DNA from 3 places in the Neobacillus sp. PVCKKU3 genome. Region 3 is predicted to be linked to each of the others. Evidence: riboswitches for the same ligand, from Rfam matches in the RefSeq annotation. Region 3 holds a riboswitch; each other region holds the start of a gene.

Region 1 (6,350 bases), on a different contig from region 3:
TCAGGCTAAAATAGTCCAGCGCCTGATTGACATGGTGGACATCATATATTTTTTTCTCCAGACAGAATTGGATGACCAAGTCAAAGGTTTCACTGTCGGACAATGAAAAACCGGCCGAACTTAACAGTTTGTCGGTTTCTTTTTTGTTTAATTCAAGGGCAAGCGCCAAGGCCACTACTGTATTTTTTCGTGGGCGGTATTCTGGATTCGAGCGGATCTTAGAAAAATGCCTGCGATCCAATCCGGCTTTTTTGTAGGTTTCTGTGTCGCCAGCTCCTTTTTTATCTATCAATTTGAATAGAGTTTCGTTGAAGGTCGGCTGGCGCTTATTTTTAATAAAATCTTCTATTTCGAGACTATGTATTTCATTAGACTCCATCATTGAGTAAGTAAGGATGTTTAAGTTTCTTTCAACATATTCCTGCAATTCTACTAGCAAGTGTTTATCCAGCATAATTCTACCCCCAAAAATGTCGCTTGAGAGGCGACCATTTCCTAGATTTAATACCCTATTATTATTTTATAAACAATATTGAAAGGATGATAGAGATGAACACGAATATGACTGAAATTATTTTCTTGCTTGACCGAAGCGGGTCAATGGCTGGACTTGAAAGTGATACGATTGGCGGGTTTAACGGATTTATTGAGAAACAGAGGAAGTTGGAAGGGGAGACACGGGTTACAACTGTTTTATTTGACGATCAATACGAAATCCTATGGAATGGGGTTAATGCAAGGCAGATTAACCTCACTGATCAGGAGTATTATGTAAGAGGTATGACGGCAATGTTGGATGCAGTGGGGAAAACCATTCTTGACGTAGGATATCGATTATCCAAAACAGATGAGGATAAGCGGCCAGGCAAGGTGATTTTTGTTATTACCACAGATGGATTAGAAAATGCTAGCTCCGAATTTACCTATGAAAAAGTGAGAGAATTAATCAATCACCAGCAGAAGAAATATAATTGGGAGTTTATCTTTTTGGGGGCAAACATCGATGCTAAGCAAGAAGCGGGCTGTCTTGGGATTGATGTTGAAAATGCCTTTAACTTCGAAGCATCTGAAAAGGGTGTTGAGATTATGTATAATATGGTGTGTGAGCAAGTAATGGAGAGAAGGCAGCGCACAAGGAAACTTTAAAGCAGTATTGTATTTGTTGTAATATATATATTATCTACTTTGCTCAGTCTATAAGACTGAGTTTTTGTTTTGAGGTGAGTTATGCAAAAGGTAATTGTAATTGGGGCAGGAATACTCGGAGCATCCACTGCTTATCACCTTGCAAAATGGGGGGCCGAGGTTATCATAGTGGACCGGCATGTCCCCGGTCAAGCCACTGACGCGGCTGCGGGGATTGTTTGCCCATGGTTGTCCCAACGTCGTAATAAAGCCTGGTACCAGTTGGTTAAAGGTGGAGCCCGGTATTATCCAGAATTAATAGTTCAGTTAGAAGCAGATGGGGAAAAAGATACGGGTTATAAACGAGTTGGGGCATTAAGTATTCACACTGATCCAGCAAAGTTGGAAAAGATGGCAGAACGGGCACGGACCCGTTGGGAGGATGCTCCCGAAATCGGCGAAATAACAATTTTATCACCAACTGAAACGAATCGACTTTTTCCGCCGTTGTCCGATGAATTTGGGGCAGTTTATGTTAGTGGCGGGGCACGTGTAAATGGCCGGGCTTTACGTAATGCACTAGTTAACGCTGCAGTAAAGCATGGAGCCCAAGTTGTTAAAGGGGATGCCTCATTAATCAGTAGTGGCAATAAAGTCCAAGGGGTAAAAGTGGATGAAAAAACATTTTCTGCTGATCAAGTTATTGTTACAGCAGGGGCTTGGGCAAAGGAATTTTTGTCTCCATTAGGAGTTGAATTTTTGGTAAGGCCACAGAAGGCGCAAATAATTCATTTACAAATGCAAGACATCGATACAAATTCGTGGCCGGTGGTCATGCCGCCATCCGATCAATACATTCTATCCTTTGAAGGTGGACGTGTTGTCATTGGAGCAACACACGAAAATGATGCTGGATTTGATAATCGGGTAACGGCTGGAGGTGTCCAAGAAATCTTAAATAAAGCTTTGGCAGTCGCTCCTGGACTTGCCAGTGGAATGATATTGGAAACTAGGGTAGGGTTTCGTCCTTTTACTCCCGGTTTTCTTCCTATTATTGGAGCTATTCCGAATTATGAAGGAATCTTATTAGCGAATGGTCTAGGATCATCAGGATTAACCAGCGGACCATATTTAGGGGCAGAACTCGCTAAACTAGCACTCGGAAAACAATTGGAAATTGATATTCATAACTATGATGTTGCTGGTGCTTTAGCCTAATGTTATGCACAAAGAGCTTTTCATGCGAAAAGCTCTTTTCTAATCGAACAAAAAAATTTTTTATTTAATAATAAGTTGATATGACAATATTGAAAACGCTATCGGGTAAATTGCGCTATAATTTAGATGATTGACAAAACAAAAATAGATTTGTACTATCTTAATATAACTTAATTATTTGTTAATTTAATTTTCTTATCCAGAGCGACCGAGGGACATGGCCCGATGACGTCCGGCAACCCCCGATTGGGAAGGTGCCAATTCCTGCAGAATGACTGTACTTTCATTCTGAAAGATAAGCCGAAATTCTATTTAATTTCGACGCCCCTTTCAGAATGAATGGGGCTTTTTGTTTGGGTATAAAGTCTAGTTTAGATATCGGAAAAATGAGGTAATCAGTATGATTGATATAAAGAACCTTAGCAAAATTTATAAGACAAAAAAGGGTGAAGTAAAAGGTGTTGATAATGTTTCACTAACCGTTCAGGAAGGTGAAATCTTTGGAATCGTCGGGTACTCTGGTGCCGGAAAAAGCTCACTGCTTCGCTGTATCAATCTGTTAGAGAGGCCAACCTCTGGCAGTATAACGGTCGATGGCACTGACTTGACATCCCTAAGAGGCGAGCAATTACGATCTTCACGTTTAAAAATAGGCATGATTTTTCAACACTTTTACCTAATCAGCCAAAAAACAGTCTATGAAAATATTGCTTTTTCCTTAAAAGCCGCCAACTATCCTAAGGATCAAGTAAGGAAACGCGTGGAGGAACTTCTGGAAATGGTCGCCCTATCCGATAAGCGTGATGTCTACCCATCACAGCTCAGCGGTGGTCAGAAACAACGAGTCGGTATTGCAAGGGCTCTCGCAAATAATCCGAAGGTGCTTTTATGTGACGAAGCAACATCAGCACTTGACCCTACGACAACAAAGTCGATACTAAATCTATTGAAAAAAATCAATAAAGAACTCAACATCACCATTGTATTGATCACTCACGAGATGGATGTTGTTAAAGAAATCTGCAGCCGGATGGCAATTATGCAGGATGGACGAGTTGTGGAAGAAGGTTCGGTATATGACATTTTTGCCAACCCGCATACAGCACTTACAAAAGAATTTATAGAAAGTGTTGTAACTCTTGAAATCCCGGAAGTTATTCTAAAAAGCTGCCAGGGTCCAATTGTGAAAGTGACCTTCAAAGGAAAAGTCGCTGGAGAGGGGGTCATTTCTGATACTCTTCAACAATTTAACGTAAAAGGTAATTTTCTGCATGGTTCAATAGAATATATTCAAGAGCAACCGCTTGGTATTTTCATAATGGAGCTAAAAGGACAAAAAGAGGAAATAGAAAAAGCCCTAAATTATATTGAAAACCGGGCAGCACAGGTGGAGGTGTTACACAATGGGCTTTGATTTTGCACATCTGATGGAGCTTATTCCGGATATCAATAAAGCATTTTTTCAAACCATCTATATGATTGCGATTTCGTTGGTCGTATCGACGATAATCGGATTGCCGGTTGGGATATTGCTTTACATAACCGATAAAGGATTGTTTATGGAAAATCGAGCCGTCCAGAATGTCCTGGGTTTTATTGTCAATATGGTCCGGTCGATTCCTTTCATTATATTATTGGTGGCATTGCTCCCACTGACAAACTTACTCGTCGGGACTACCATAGGCCCAACTGCCGCCAGTGTTTCGCTATCGGTTGCGGCAATTCCGTTTTTTGCAAGGATTGTTGAAAATGCACTGAGAGAAATTGACAAAGGCGTAATCGAAGCAGCTATTGCTGCCGGGGCAACCCCGTGGATGATTATAAAAGATGTCCTATTACTTGAAGCCAGATCCGGTATCATCTCAGGTGTCACGTTAACACTCATTAGTTTAGTTGGTTTCTCGGCCATGGCCGGTACAGTCGGCGGCGGCGGTATTGGAGACTTGGCGATTCGCTTCGGTTATTATCGATACGACAATACCATCATGATTTCAACAGTTTTAATCTTAATTATTTTAGTTCAGGTCATTCAGCTTCTTGGTGACTATATCGCCAAAGTTGTAGATAAAAGAAGATAAATAAAGGGGAGAAATTATTATGAAAAAATGGTTAACAAGCATTTTATTACTTTGTGTAGTCTTTGCATTAGCAGCATGCGGAAACTCCGAGGACAAAACAGCAAGCGGCAAGGAAAAAGCAACAGAATCAAAAGAAATTAAAATAGGCGCGACTGCAGGCCCATATAGCGACATGGTAACAAAAGCGATTAAACCAGGCCTAGAGAAAAAAGGCTACAAAGTTGAAATTGTTGAATTCAGTGACTATATCCAGCCAAACAAAGCATTAAACAATGGCGATATCGATGCCAACCTGTTCCAGCACACGATTTACCTTCAAAATTTCGCGAAAGAAAACAACATGGATTTAACAGCACTTATTTCTGTGCCAACTGCACCAATGGGGATTTATTCAAACACAATAAAATCGATTAAAGATGTAAAAGAAGGGGCAACTGTTACACTTCCAAACGACCCGACAAATGCAGCACGTGCATTAAACACACTTCGTGATGCAGGGCTTATCACTATCAAAGCAGATGCAGATCCACTAAAAGTATCTGAAAAAGACATCGCTGAAAACAAGAAAAACCTAAAGTTCCAGCCTATCGAAGCAGGCCAGCTTCCACGTTCAGTTGAAAGTGCAGATTTAGCTGCAGTACCAGGAAACTTTGCTCTTGCAGCAAAAATGAATCTTCTTGATGCCTTAACGCTTGAAAACATGGCAGACAATTACCGCAATATTGTGGCAGTTAAAACAAGCAACAAAGATTCACAGTTATCAAAAGATCTGAAAGCTGTTGTTGAATCAGCAGATTTCGAAAAAGTCATCGATGATCAGTTTAAAGGTTTTGGAAAACCAAGCTGGATGAAAAAGTAATTTTTAAATCAAAAGGGTATGGACGAGATCCATATCCTTTTTTCATTGGATACGCCAATAAAGATTGGAGAATCCTAAAGGAAAAAGGAGGATTTTAAATGAGTTTTTTCAAAGGAAATGAAGAAAAGGAAAATCTTGAAGCGGTTCTTAAAGATTCTATAGAAATAGAAGAAGATTTGATGCGTACATATTTAATTACCGCCGAACGGGTTCATGACGACGATGAGCTAAAAGAACGTCTAGAAAACTTTGCGGAAGGGAATGCGAAGAGGACAAAACAGCTAATTGATGAATTAAATGAAACAAAAGAGAAGTAAGATTTACAAATTTATTAAATGAAAGAGTCCTATCATAACAGGGCTTTATCAAGTAGATAAATTAACATGGAAAAGCAGTGCAGTTTTCAGTTGTGAAATGCACTGCTTTTATTGTTGTATTGTTAATTCTTAAAAAAGATCGGTATAAGGCAAAACCTTTTTCTACCTGCTATTCTTATTATAACCATTTCTTGACCGGTACTGTTGCGGAGCCCGTGAAGGATACCTTAATGGAAAACTGAACATATGGACTAGAGCTGTAAATGGGATGGCAGCAAATAAAATAAATGCCACAATGATATGAATTTTAAAGAGCAAAGGCACCCCAAGCATTAAATCTGACCTTGGATGGAATGTGAATAAACTTCTGAACCAAGGCCCAATTGATAAACGGTATTCATATGCCCCTACGGTTGTATTATAGACGATCGTCATATATGCCCCTAGCCCTGCAACCAATATAAGCCATATGATGGTGAAATAACTTGTCCCGGTAGTATGGGCACGAACCCTTGGTGAATTGAATTTTCGAATCAGCATCAAAACTAACCCAATTACCACCATGAGACCCGCAAGACCACCTCCTGCTATGGCAAAGAAATGATAAATATGGTCTTTGACTCCGAGTGCATTGTATACACTTAGTGGAATTAATACGCCCATTATGTGTCCAACAAAAGCAAAGATAATCCCATAGTGAAATAGGACAGATGCAATTCCCAATCCTTTTTTTTCAAAAATTTCTGTTGAAGG
Region 2 (6,350 bases), on a different contig from region 3:
CTATCCAGGAAGCCAAGCAATACGAACTCAATGAAAAAGAACTAGAAAAATTAGCAGCGATGAAAAAGAGAATGATCATTGGCAATCCACTGGGGGTAAAAAAGAAACTTGAGCAGTTACAAGCTTCATATAATGCGGATGAAATTATGATTTTGACGATTACACATTCTCCGAAGGATCGCATTGAATCCTATAGACTAATCGCTGAAAAAGTGGTTTTATAACTATTTAATACGCATCTATTAAAACTTTGATACAAGAAAAGAGACCATCATTTCGATGGTCTCTTGAACTTAAGTTACTATTTTTGTGTTTGCCCCTCTTTTTTTCGTAATAATTGATTAAGAGAATTCAATTCCTCTTCAATTTCAGATAGTCGTTTTTCCAACGGGGCTATGTTTCCTTTTACATACTCTAATTTTTCAAGATTATGTTGCAGCTGTAAGTATTCGTCTTTCAACTCTAAAATTTTATACTCAATCTGTTTTTTATCCATTATTAGTTTCACTCTCCATAAGTCTTAAATCTTCTTTCTATGATTACAAATCCGATGTGTTTTCGCTACTATTCTGCCCAGTTGCTTTCATCCCCAAAAAAAGAACCGCCCGCAGGCGGCTGTACATGTAATAAACTACCTTGAAGTTGTAGCTAAAGTTACTTCAGGTGTTGTTACCTTGTCATAGAAGTCAACGAATTGGTCACGCTCGTCACTATTTCGATAAGCCATTGCCACCCGTGGATGCTCATTAAGGACACCAGAGATCATATAAGGAATGATATAGCCCCATTCCCACTTTTCTCTCATTTCTAACATATGCTTTTCGATTACACCAAGTAACGGTTTAAGTTCATAGCTTGGTTTTTTTATGTAGCTGACAAGAAGCTCTGTATTGCAGTTCCCTGCCGCCCGTCCCATGCCGTAAACAGAAGAATCCAGGAAGGTAACTCCATTTTGATGTGCTGTCAGTGTATTAGCAAATGCTAACTGCAAATTGTTATGTGAATGAATACCAAGCTGCTTGTTAGGTAGCATCGCTTGAAACTTTTTCACTTGATGCGCAATATCAGCCGGATCTAAGCTTCCAAAAGAGTCCACGATATACACAACATCGACTGGACTTTCTTTGACCATTTCCATGGCTTCAATAAGCTTCTGTTCAGGCACACTGGACAAAGCCATAATATTGAGCGAAGTCTCATATCCTAAATCATGGAACATTTGGACAAGCTCCAGACCCTTGTCCACTTCACGGATATAGCAGGCTATCCGGATCATATCCAACACACTTTGCTCACGGGGCAGGATATCGTTGGGATCAACACGACCAATATCTACGAGAGCAGAAAGCTTCGTGAACTTTTTCTCAGGAATGATTTCTTTCAAAAATTGATCATCTAGAAATCTCCATGGATTAGGTTCAGTTGCGTTCAGAAGCTTAGCAGAGTTTTTGTAGCCAATCTCCATATACTCAACGCCTGCTGCACTTAGTCCATTATACAAGTCCTGGACAAATTCAACACTGAAATCCCAATTGTTAACTAAACCTCCATCACGGATTGTACAATCTAAAATTTTGCTGCGATGTTCCATAATTTTAAATTCCCCCTGTGGTTATGCTCATTCGTCATAATTTGAATATATATACCATGAATCTTTTAAAGGTGTCAAACTTACATGTCTAGAAATTCTAGGAGTTTTTCTATCTCTCGGCTCCAATACTTTGACGTCGCATTTGTCTATTTCTTTGTAATTCACTTTGTTTCCAAATGTATTTTTGCATATATAACCTAAGCACGTCATTCATTGACTTTCCATTTTTTTCAACAGCATCTCTAAAACTTTGGATTATGTTTTCAGGTATTTCAAAATTTACTTCTACATTTTTGTTTCTGTGTTCCTGGCACATTTTATACCTCCTGACAGACCGATCTATCCATTTTTTCTGGGTAGTCACAAAGGGATGAATATTTAGAATATTTGTATAGAACCTATCATATCAGGTGAAAACGCGTACATTTTTATTAACTTTTCGACAAATTACGACAAAATTAAGGAATCAATGATATATGTTGAGGATCTTAAAAGCCTAAATGAGGCATGAGAACCGTCCCCATGCCTCAAATTCTTCCGATATACTTTGGGTCTCTAATGATTCCTGGATTACCGGGAATCCAGTTAGCTGGGACTCCTTCTCCGGTGCTTCTTCCGTATTGTACTCCTTGTATGATCCTTAGTATTTCGTAAACATTTCGGCCAACTTCTAATGGGTATACCAATTTGGATACAATTATTCCATCTGGATCGATAATGACGGTTGCTCTTAAGGCTGCCCCAACTTTTTCATTTAGGACTCTGTATGCTTTACTGATTTGGTGTGTTCGGTCACTTAGAAGTGGAAATGATACCTGAGAGGCATTAGGAGATACCTCAGCGAAAACTTTATGGGCATACACACTGTCCGTGCTAACAGCAAGGACATTTGTATTAAGTGTCTTTAGTTGATCCTTAATAGCAGCGACCGCTGCCAATTCTGTCGGTCAAACAAAGGTAAAATCACTTGCATAAAAAAATAAAATAACCCAGCTTCCACGATAGCTTTCTAGACGAAGCTTTTTTATTTTCTTATCTGCATGATCATAAGCGTCTGCTTCAAATAGGGGCGCCATATCCGTTGTTTGTGCACAAAATGGCTGCGAAGATCCATCAAAATGACCCTCTCGCCTGTTAAATTCCATTGTTTCACCTCAGATCATCACCTGAATCTTAATTCCTTGCTGCAGTTCGTTCTTTAATAGCGTTACCATAAATAATATATGTTTAGGTATTTGTCCGATTGAGCCTATTTTGGATAGCTTTTCCATTCAACCACAATAATAGTGTTGTAGATTTTTGTTGACAGAAAATCAGAACAGGTGTATCTTTACTGTTAATTAAATATTTTCGAATATTCTTATCAAGAGAGGTGGAGGGACTGGCCCTTTGAAGCCTCGGCAGCAGACACGTTCGTACTGTGCCAATTCCAGAAGCGAGTGCTTGAAGATAAGAAGAGATTTAGTAATGGCTATTACCCCTCTTCTTATTTTTGAGAAGAGGGTTTTTTATTACACCGAGAAAGAAGGAATAATTAATGACAGCAACACTAGTAAAAACTCCATTCAAAGCTGACCATGTCGGCAGCTTTCTTCGAACAGAACCGGTTAAAGAAGCTAGAAAGGCTTTTGCCAATGGGGAAATTGATGCAGCTGCCCTGAAGGCGGTTGAGGATCAAGAAATTGAGAAATTAGTTCAAAACCAAATTGGAGCAGGATTAAAATCCATTACAGATGGTGAGTTTAGACGCTCATGGTGGCATTTGGATTTCCTGGCTGGTTTGGAAGGTGTAGCATTTTTCGAAAATGAATATATCAGCAACTTCAAAGGCGCCCAAACAAGAAACAACGCCATTAAAGTAGTGGGCAAAGTTGACTTTAATGATCATTATATGCTCGAGCATTTCAAGTTTTTAAAGCAGGCAGTTGAAAAATATGGAGATGGCAGCCAAGTGGCGAAGTTCTCCATTCCAAGCCCGAATATGTTATTTACGAGAATTCAAGGCGATGAGTATTACAATGGCAACATCGAACAACTTTATAAAGATACCGTAGCGGCTTATCAAAAAGCCATCCAGGCTTTCTATGATGCTGGCTGCCGTTACTTGCAATTAGACGACACATCTTGGATTGATTTTGTTTCAGAAGAGCGAATCAATGCAGTGGTTGAAAAAGTTGGCTTGGATGTACATGAAATCATCAAAACAAGAGTAAGTGCAATCAATGAAACCATTGCCAATAAGCCGGAAGATATGACAATTACGATGCACATTTGCCGCGGCAACTTCAGATCCACCTATATTACAAGCGGCGGTTACGATCAAATTTCCGATGCCATTTTCGCTGAGCTAAATGTGGACGGGCTATTCCTAGAGTATGATGATCAGCGTTCTGGTGACTTCGAACCTTTAAAAGGCTTCCAGCGTCCTAACCTAACCGTTGTACTAGGATTATTCACATCTAAATTCCCAGAACTCGAGGATCCAGAATCCATTAAAGCAAGAATTAAAGAAGCAAGCCAATTTATTCCTTTAGAAAACCTGGCAGTAAGCCCTCAATGCGGCTTTGCCAGCACAGAAGAAGGAAATATTTTAACGGAAGAAGAGCAGTGGAATAAGATTAAACATGTAGTGGCTATTGCTAAGGATGTTTGGGGAACCATTTAAACCCACTAGAAGAGGCCGCCTTCCATTTCTATGATGAAAGGCGGCCTTTTTCAATTTAATCATTTCTGAAATTGGTTGTATGTTCCTACTTTAAAGAATTCCTAAATATTGAATAATCTGTTAACATAGAATGATAAAATCTTAGGTAACTAGATTGGATTTACATAACTGGAGGCATGACTTACTATATGGGGGATTTCATACAAAAGGCAGAGGATCATCAAGCAGTGCTTTCTCGTTCTAAACGAGTATGGATGGCGATTGTTCTCGGTTCACTTGCAGCATTCGGCCCTTTATCCATTGATATGTATTTACCGGCCCTGCCAAATATCGCAAAAGATTTCCATACAAATGCATCTTCTGTCCAACTTAGCCTTTCGCTTTTCGTGCTCGGTTTAGCATCAGGGCAGCTGCTCACTGGACCTATCAGTGATGTAACCGGCCGGCGTAAACCACTTTTGGTTGGCTTAATGATTTACTTTGTCGTGTCCCTTCTTTGCGTATTTAGCCCTTCCATTTGGGGATTAATTATCTTACGGCTCATCCAGGGCTTTGCTGGATCAGCAGGAATTGTCATTTCAAGGGCGATTGTCAGAGATTTATATTCAGGAACTGAATTAACCAAGTTTTTTGCACTTCTTGCATTGGTGAACGGGCTGGCCCCGATCCTCGCTCCGATTATTGGTGCGCAGCTGCTTAAAGCATTTCCATGGCAAGGTGTCTTTATTGTTTTAAGTATCATTGGAATCGTAATGTTTTTTGTCATTCTTTTTGGTTTGCCTGAAACGCTGCCTAAAGAAAAGCGTTCGGCTGGAGGCATGAAGAATACATTTAGACCTTTTTTAAAACTAATCATGGATCGAAGCTTTATGGGATATGCTTTAGCGCAGGGCTTAGTCTTTGCAGGCATGTTCGCGTACATTTCAGGTTCTCCCTTTGTCGTACAGGATATTTACGGTGCCTCCCCGCAAATGTTTAGCATGATCTTTGCGATCAACGCAATCGGGATTATGATCATGAGTCAAACAACAGGCAGGTTGGCAGGGAGAATCCCTGAAGCTAAACTGTTCCAATTCGGATTGGGAATGTCCGCAACAGGCGGAATCATTTTACTGCTTCTTTTATTTTTACAGGCAAAGCTAATTTTGATTTTGATTCCATTGTTTTTCGTTGTATCCAGTGTAGGAATGGTAAATACAGCAGGATTCTCCTTAGCCATGCAAACACAAGGAAAAAATGCGGGAAGTGCTTCTGCCTTGCTGGGTGTTACTTCCTTTACCTTTGGTGGATTTGTCGCTCCCCTCGTTGGTATAGGCGGCGGGCAGACGGCCATTCCGATGGGCGTAGTGATTATATGTGCCGGTTGTGGAGCAGTGTTATTGTATTGGATTCTAGTAAAGAGAAACCGAGTAAGGGGTTCACTTTAGAGGTGCATGACCTTGTTTTGGAATAGCAAATGCCATAGAATTTGACAATGAAATAACATAAAAAAGAGTGCTTTACAGAATTGAATAGCACTCTTTTTTACTTAGGCTGTTTTCGAGAACTTTGTTCTTATTGAATTAGTTATTGAGGACGGTTTTCCCGATTTTAAGGTTGGTTTTGGTCAAGACCGTGATTGCTTAATTTCGGTAGCCAAGCACTTCTATTGGTTGCCCAACTCACTGGGCCTTCATTTTGGTAACCAAGCACCACTATTGGCGACCCAACTCACTGAGTTTTCTTCATTTAGGGAGCCAAGCACCACTATTGGCGACCCAACTCACTGAGTTTCCTTCATTTCGGTAGCCAGTAACCTCTATTGGCGACCCAACTCACTAGGTTTCCTTCATTTCAGTAGCCAAGCACTTCTATTGGCGACCATACTCACTGGGTTTCCTTCATTTCGGTAGCCAATAACTCCTATTGGCGACCCAACTCGCTGGGTTTCCTTCATGTCGGTAGCCAAGAACTCCTATTGGCAACCCAACTCACTAGGTTTCCTTCATTTCAGTAGCCAAGCACTTCTATTGGCGACCATACTCACTGAGTTTTCTTTATTTCGGTAGCCAAGCACCCCTATTGGCGACCAAACTAACTGAGTTTCCTTCAATT
Region 3 (6,350 bases):
CCATGATTCAAGATATTTCCTATTGTATGTCTGCCAAAATGAACAACCTTTGTCGTAAAGTTCTGGGTCTGCTCACCACGTCCAACCACAACAGTTTTCGTATCGCCATTAGAACCGTCACCAAGAAGATTGGTGGTATTTTCAGATATGGTATTACCTTCATTCATCATGCCAAGCGCCCACTCGATTCGGGAATCGCGGCCGGTGACACCGCGGCGGTTCACATAGGTTGTGATTCCTTTTGCTAAAGTATCCACAGCACCGTACTGCACCTTTGCATTTGTATTGGCAATTACCTCTGTCAGGATATTTGCCAATGTATTAGACTCTTCCACTGTGGAAATATAGTTTTCCACATATGTTAAAGAGCTGTTATCTTCTGCGACGACAAGAACATGGTTAAACAGGTTTGCTTCCGTATTGTCATGAACGAACACTGCTTGAATCGGTTCCGTAATTTCGATGTTCTTCGGAACATACAGGAAAGCTCCGCCATTAACAAATGCAGCATGAAGAGCAGTCAAACGGTGCTCATCAGCATTGATCGCCTGTGTCATATAATATTTTTTCAATAAATCGCCGTGCTCTCTAGCAGCAGTGAAAATATCGGTAAACACAACACCCTTTGCCTTTAGGTCTTCTGAAAGAGAAATATAGGCTGGAGTTTGGTTGCGCTGAATATATAAATTTTGTTTTGACGCATCCAAATCAACTAATGCTTTAACCTCTTCTGGCAGTTCTGCCAAAGATGTATATGGAGCACTTTTAACTGTATGCTGCTCAAACTGTGTAAAATTCCATTTATCTATTTTTGTTTTATCTGGCCGAGGCATCGGCAGTTCGTGAAAATGCTCAAGTGCCTTCAGTCGAAGCTCTTCAAACCAAGCAGGCTCGCTCTTTTCTTTTGAAAAAGAGCTCACAAAACCCTTATCAAACGGTAATGTTGTTTCTGTTGTCATTGCTAACCCTCCTAACAAAAGCTTTTAAGCTTCTTGCTCAACTGTTTCATCTTCAATACCAAGCTCTTGCTTGATCCAGTCATATCCTTCTGCTTCTAAGCGCTGTGCAAGCTCTGGCCCGCCGGATTTTACCACACGGCCTTGCATCATCACGTGCACATGGTCAGGAGTGATATAGTTTAACAGACGTTGATAGTGAGTAATAATTAAGCAGCCGAAATCCTCACCGCGCATTTCGTTGACACCTTTCGATACTACCTTTAAGGCATCGATATCAAGTCCGGAGTCGATTTCATCGAGAATCGCAATCTTTGGCTCCAACATCATTAATTGCAGGATTTCATTGCGCTTTTTCTCACCGCCGGAGAAGCCTTCATTAAGGTAACGCTGCGCCATATCTAGATCCATTTCAAGGTATTCCATTTGCTTATCCATTTTACGAATGAATTTCATTAAAGAAATTTCGTTACCTTCGCCAAGACGGGCGTTAATCGCCGAACGCAAGAAGTCAGCATTCGTTACACCGTTAATTTCGCTTGGGTATTGCATGGCTAAAAATAGTCCAGCACGAGCGCGCTCATCTACTTCCATTTCTAAAACATCTTGCCCATCAAGCGTAATGCTGCCGCTTGTTACTTCATATTTAGGGTGACCCATGATAGCAGAAGATAATGTAGATTTACCAGTTCCGTTAGGACCCATAATGGCGTGAATTTCGCCGCCTTTTATTTCAAGGTTGACACCCTTTAAGATTTCTTTCCCATCAATTGCTACGTGCAGATCTTTGATTGTTAAAGTTGATCCAGCCATATTCATACCTCCGAAAATGTATTGTATCTTTGCAGACAGATTTTTTAGATCTTCCACATTCATTCTCACTTTATTCTCATTACAATCTTATAACAAATGAAATTTGTTAGCAACTTTTTAATAGTAATAACTAGCATGTATTTTCACTAAGAACATGCTAAATGAGAATAGCAGGAAGTTTTTAAAGAAAATTCAGATAAAGACTTTTTATGTAATACAAGCCCGAATAAAATGATACCTTATTTTTTGCTAAAATGCCATGGGTGGTTATGCCATCTATTTTTTACTACTTAATGGGCTTTCATGTAATGAATGCAGAAAAGCCAGTGAATCCTCACTGACTTTTCTGCAATATTGCTACATATTTAACAATTACTCAGTTGCTGCGATAACAGCACCTTTGTATTTATCCTTAATAAAATCTTGAATTTCTTTCGATTGAAGAACCTCTACAAGTGTTTTGATTTCTTTACGGTCTTTGTCTTCTGAACGAACTACAACAAGGTTGGCTGGAACCACGTCACTGCCTTCAAAGGCAATACCATATTTTCCAATATCAATGCCGCCTTCTAATGCATAGTTAGTATTAATGGCAACCGCATCACCTTCACCGTTTTCAAAGGAAGATGCTAATAATTTTGCTTCAATTAATTTAGGGAACTTCAGGTTCTTTGGATTTTCAACGATATCATCTATTCTTGCGTTTGCACCAACGCCTTCTTTAAGCTTGATTAATCCAGCCTTTTCAAAAATCGGCAGGATACGGCCGTGGTCGCTTAAAGAATCACTCATAATAATGGTTGCACCATTTGGAAGATCTTTTAGACTTTTATACTTTTTTGAGTAAATGCCGATTGGTTCTTTATGAACCCCACCCACACTGACAAAATCAAAATCTTTATTTTCTTTCATCTGCAGATCTAAATATCCAGGTGTTTGGAAATAGTTTGCATCTATTTCTTTATCCTTTAATGCTACGTTTGGCAGAATATAGTCTTGGAAAACTTGAATTTCCAAATCAATACCTTTTTTCTTCAATATTGGCTTTGCCGCTTCAAGTACTTCTGCGTGTGGTACAGCAGTTGCACCAACAACTAATTTTTTGTTCCCATCTTTATCTGCCGATTCATTTTTTGCACCGCCGCAGGCCGCTAAGGCAAATACGGTAAACGCAATGAAGATCAAACCCAGAACTTTTTTCATTTTTTTCTCCTCCTGTTAACGTTTATCTGTTCTCTTTGTAAAATAATCTCCAATAAATTGGATAATAAAAACTAAGATTAAAATAGCAATCGTTGCCACTAATGTAACCATTGGCCTGTTGCGTTGAAAGCCTTCTAGATAGGCAAAATGACCAAGTCCACCGGCTCCAATGACCCCAGCCATTGCAGTAAAGCCAACAAGTGAAATCGCCGTAACGGTAATCCCGGAAATTAATGCTGGCAAGGATTCTGGTATTAATACCTTAAAAATAATATGTCCATGTGTTGCACCCATTGATTGGGATGCTTCAATCACACCTTTATCAATCTCCCTAAGGGCGATTTCCACCATTCGAGCATAAAACGGAGCTGCTCCAATAATCAGTGCCGGCAGTGCAGCATTGGCACCGAGCATTGTTCCAACGAGAACTTTAGTAAAAGGGATTAATAAAACAATTAAAATAATAAAGGGAATGGATCTAAAAATATTTACAAAGCCAGCAATAATTATGTTTACCCCGCGGCTTTGCCATATGTTTCCTTTACTCGTTAGAAATAGCAGCAAGCCTAGTAACAAGCCCAAAATAAATGTCGCAAGGACCGAGATAGCGGTCATATAGATCGTTTCACGTGTTGCCAGTAACAGCTCATCCCACTTAACTAATTCCATAAAGTCAGCCATTACTGATCACCTCCACGCCCACTTGCTGCGAGTGAATATAATCGATGGCTTTCTGAATTTCATTAGCTTGGCCATCCAAATGAATAAATAATGTTCCATAAGACCCGTTTTGCGTATGTGAAATATTACCTTGGAGAATATTTACTACGACATCATAATCACGAATCACACGTGTGATTAATGGCTGCTCTGTTGCTTCCCCAAGAAACGATAGTTGAATGACCTTTCCATGCGGATAGCGCTCAAGCAAATGCTCTGCTGTTTCCTTTGTTTTTTCCGGTTCGGTTACCTGCTGGACAAACCGTTTCGTAATCGGCTGCTGAGGGTTTTTAAATACATCAAGCACCGGACCAAGCTCGACAATCCGCCCACTTTCCATGACCGCTACTCGATGACAGATTTTCCGGATGACGTGCATTTCGTGAGTAATCAGCACAATCGTTAAGCCGAATTGTTTATTGATATTCACTAAAAGGTCGAGAATAGAGTCTGTTGTTTGCGGGTCGAGTGCTGATGTTGCCTCGTCACATAAAAGCACCTTTGGGTTATTGGCAAGGGCCCGGGCAATCCCGACCCGCTGCTTCTGCCCACCGCTTAACTGTGAAGGGTAGGCGTCACCTCTGCCCTCAAGGCCAACTAACTTGATCAACTCTTCAACTCGTTTTTTCCTTTCCGGAGCGCTCACACCGGCAATTTCTAATGGAAACGCGATATTTTCACTGACTGTTCTTGACCAAAGTAGATTGAAGTGCTGGAAAATCATGCTGATTTCCTGACGGGCTTTTCTAAGCTCTGCACCCTTTATTTTTGAAATCTCCCGGCCAGCCACGTTGACAGTTCCACCCGTAGGCAGCTCAAGGCCATTTAACATGCGGATTAAGGTACTTTTACCAGCCCCGCTATATCCGATCACACCAAAGATTTCTCCTTCTTTTATATCCAGGTTTACTTCATCAACAGCTTTTAGCTGTCCCTGCTTGGTAGAAAAAATCTTTCGTACATTTTTAATGGAAATCATTGAATCACCTACTTCTTGTCCTTATTATAGGATTTGATAATTTTCATGAAAGAATTCTATTTTAGTAAAATAAAAAGCCTCTCCGCAAAGGCAGAAAGGCATCATTATCAAATGAATCCTTTCTCCCATCTTTCAAAGCCGCAGGCTTTGTGTGAATTGGCACCATTTCAATAAAATTGACGGTTGCCGGGCTTCATAGGGCACATCCCTCCACCTCTCTTGATAAGAGCAAAAGCTATCCTATATTTAATTATCCATGCATTAATACTATTATTATGAAAGTAATAGTATCACGGTTAGATAGTAGTGTCAACGACAAAATTCTACATTTTCAAAAAACTATTTAAGGAAAATTTAGGCATTTGTTTTTAAAGATGTTAAGCCTGTTGCAGCTTCGATTGCATCCTCTAAATCTTCCACTAGGTCCTCAACATTTTCGATTCCAATGGAAAGACGGATCAAGTCTTCAGAAACACCCGCTGACTTTAATCCTTCCGCATCCAGCTGCTGGTGTGTGGTGCTTGCCGGATGGATAATTAAGCTCTTGGCATCGCCGACATTGGCCACGTGCGCCCATAGGGTGATCGCATCGATTAATTTCGCACCGGCTTCTCTTCCGCCTTTAATGCCAAATACAACCATTGAACCAGCGCCCTTAGGTAAATATTTTTGCGCCAATTCGTAATCAGGATGTGATGGATACCCCGGATATGAAACCCATTCAACCGCAGGATGATTATGCAAGTATTCCACTACCTTTTGGGTGTTGGCGACATGCTCTTTCATCCGTACATGAAGCGTTTCTAACCCAAGAACAAACTGGAATGAGCTTTGCGGGCTTAAAGCAGGCCCCATGTCGCGGAGAAGCTGTACGCGTGCCTTAATAATATAAGCAACCGGTCCAAGAGCCTCTGCATAAACAAGGTCATGATAGCTGGAGTCTGGCGTTGTTAAGCCTGGGAATTTCGGTGAATTCCAATCGAACTTGCCTCCGTCGACAATGATGCCCCCTGTAGTTGTTCCATTACCTAATATCCACTTGGTTGCGGAGTGAACGACGATATCAGCGCCATGCTCAATCGGACGGCACAAGTATGGTGTTGCAAAGGTATTGTCCACGATAAGAGGAACCCCTGCTTCATGAGCAATATTGGCTACCTTTTCAATATCAAGGATTCTTAAGCTTGGATTGCCGATCGTTTCAGCAAAAACAGCTTTTGTTTTTTCCGTAATGGCGGCACGGAAGTTTTCCGGATTCTCAGGGTCGACAAACTTCACATTAATCCCGTATTTAGGCAGGGTCACTGCAAATAGATTATACGTTCCACCATATAGATTGGATGCAGCAACAATCTCATCACCCGCTTCGGCAATGTTTAAGATGGCCAATGTGATGGCAGACATTCCGCTTGCCACTGCCAGTGCGCCAACGCCGCCTTCTAGAAGCGATACTCTTTCTTCAAAAACAGTTGTGGTCGGATTGTGAATCCTTGTGTATATGTACCCAGGTTCTGCTAAGGCGAATAGGTTGGCAGCATGCTCTGTGCTTTTGAATTGGTAGGCGTTATTTTGATAGATAGGTAGCGCCCGTGCTCCTGTTACTGGGTCTGGTGAGAGGCCACCGTGAACACTTAATGTTTCAAACCTTAACTTCTTTTGTTTTTCTGACATAGTTCTTA

The links. A riboswitch is a leader RNA that binds a small molecule or an ion and turns the genes downstream of it on or off. The one in region 3 is predicted to bind S-adenosylmethionine.
Region 1: it holds a riboswitch for S-adenosylmethionine, as region 3 does, so the genes downstream of both, ACNQGS_RS15340 (methionine ABC transporter ATP-binding protein) here and ACNQGS_RS23235 (methionine ABC transporter ATP-binding protein) in region 3, are expected to answer to the same signal.
Region 2: it holds a riboswitch for S-adenosylmethionine, as region 3 does, so the genes downstream of both, ACNQGS_RS27430 (5-methyltetrahydropteroyltriglutamate--homocysteine S-methyltransferase) here and ACNQGS_RS23235 (methionine ABC transporter ATP-binding protein) in region 3, are expected to answer to the same signal.

What each region holds. Positions count from the first base shown of each region.
Region 1 covers NZ_JBLVQN010000021.1:21,003-27,352, forward strand. Annotated here, with positions in the region: gene ACNQGS_RS15325 (hypothetical protein) at 1-454, opposite strand, end outside; gene ACNQGS_RS15330 (vWA domain-containing protein) at 550-1,146, shown strand; gene ACNQGS_RS15335 (NAD(P)/FAD-dependent oxidoreductase) at 1,228-2,343, shown strand; SAM riboswitch class I at 2,536-2,645, shown strand; gene ACNQGS_RS15340 (methionine ABC transporter ATP-binding protein) at 2,744-3,757, shown strand; gene ACNQGS_RS15345 (methionine ABC transporter permease) at 3,747-4,421, shown strand; gene ACNQGS_RS15350 (MetQ/NlpA family ABC transporter substrate-binding protein) at 4,441-5,280, shown strand; gene ACNQGS_RS15355 (hypothetical protein) at 5,379-5,597, shown strand; gene narI (respiratory nitrate reductase subunit gamma) at 5,760-6,350, opposite strand, start outside.
Region 2 covers NZ_JBLVQN010000063.1:1,629-7,978, forward strand. Annotated here, with positions in the region: gene ACNQGS_RS27405 (LLM class flavin-dependent oxidoreductase) at 1-224, shown strand, start outside; gene ACNQGS_RS27410 (SE1832 family protein) at 302-496, opposite strand; gene ACNQGS_RS27415 (aldolase catalytic domain-containing protein) at 632-1,591, opposite strand; gene ACNQGS_RS27420 (hypothetical protein) at 1,701-1,907, opposite strand; gene ACNQGS_RS27425 (peroxiredoxin) at 2,119-2,736, opposite strand; SAM riboswitch class I at 2,949-3,047, shown strand; gene ACNQGS_RS27430 (5-methyltetrahydropteroyltriglutamate--homocysteine S-methyltransferase) at 3,129-4,256, shown strand; gene ACNQGS_RS27435 (multidrug effflux MFS transporter) at 4,445-5,683, shown strand.
Region 3 covers NZ_JBLVQN010000043.1:1,894-8,243, reverse strand. Annotated here, with positions in the region: gene sufD (Fe-S cluster assembly protein SufD) at 1-959, opposite strand, end outside; gene sufC (Fe-S cluster assembly ATPase SufC) at 984-1,769, opposite strand; gene ACNQGS_RS23245 (MetQ/NlpA family ABC transporter substrate-binding protein) at 2,142-2,972, opposite strand; gene ACNQGS_RS23240 (methionine ABC transporter permease) at 2,988-3,653, opposite strand; gene ACNQGS_RS23235 (methionine ABC transporter ATP-binding protein) at 3,646-4,671, opposite strand; SAM riboswitch class I at 4,794-4,900, opposite strand; gene ACNQGS_RS23230 (O-acetylhomoserine aminocarboxypropyltransferase/cysteine synthase family protein) at 5,026-6,342, opposite strand.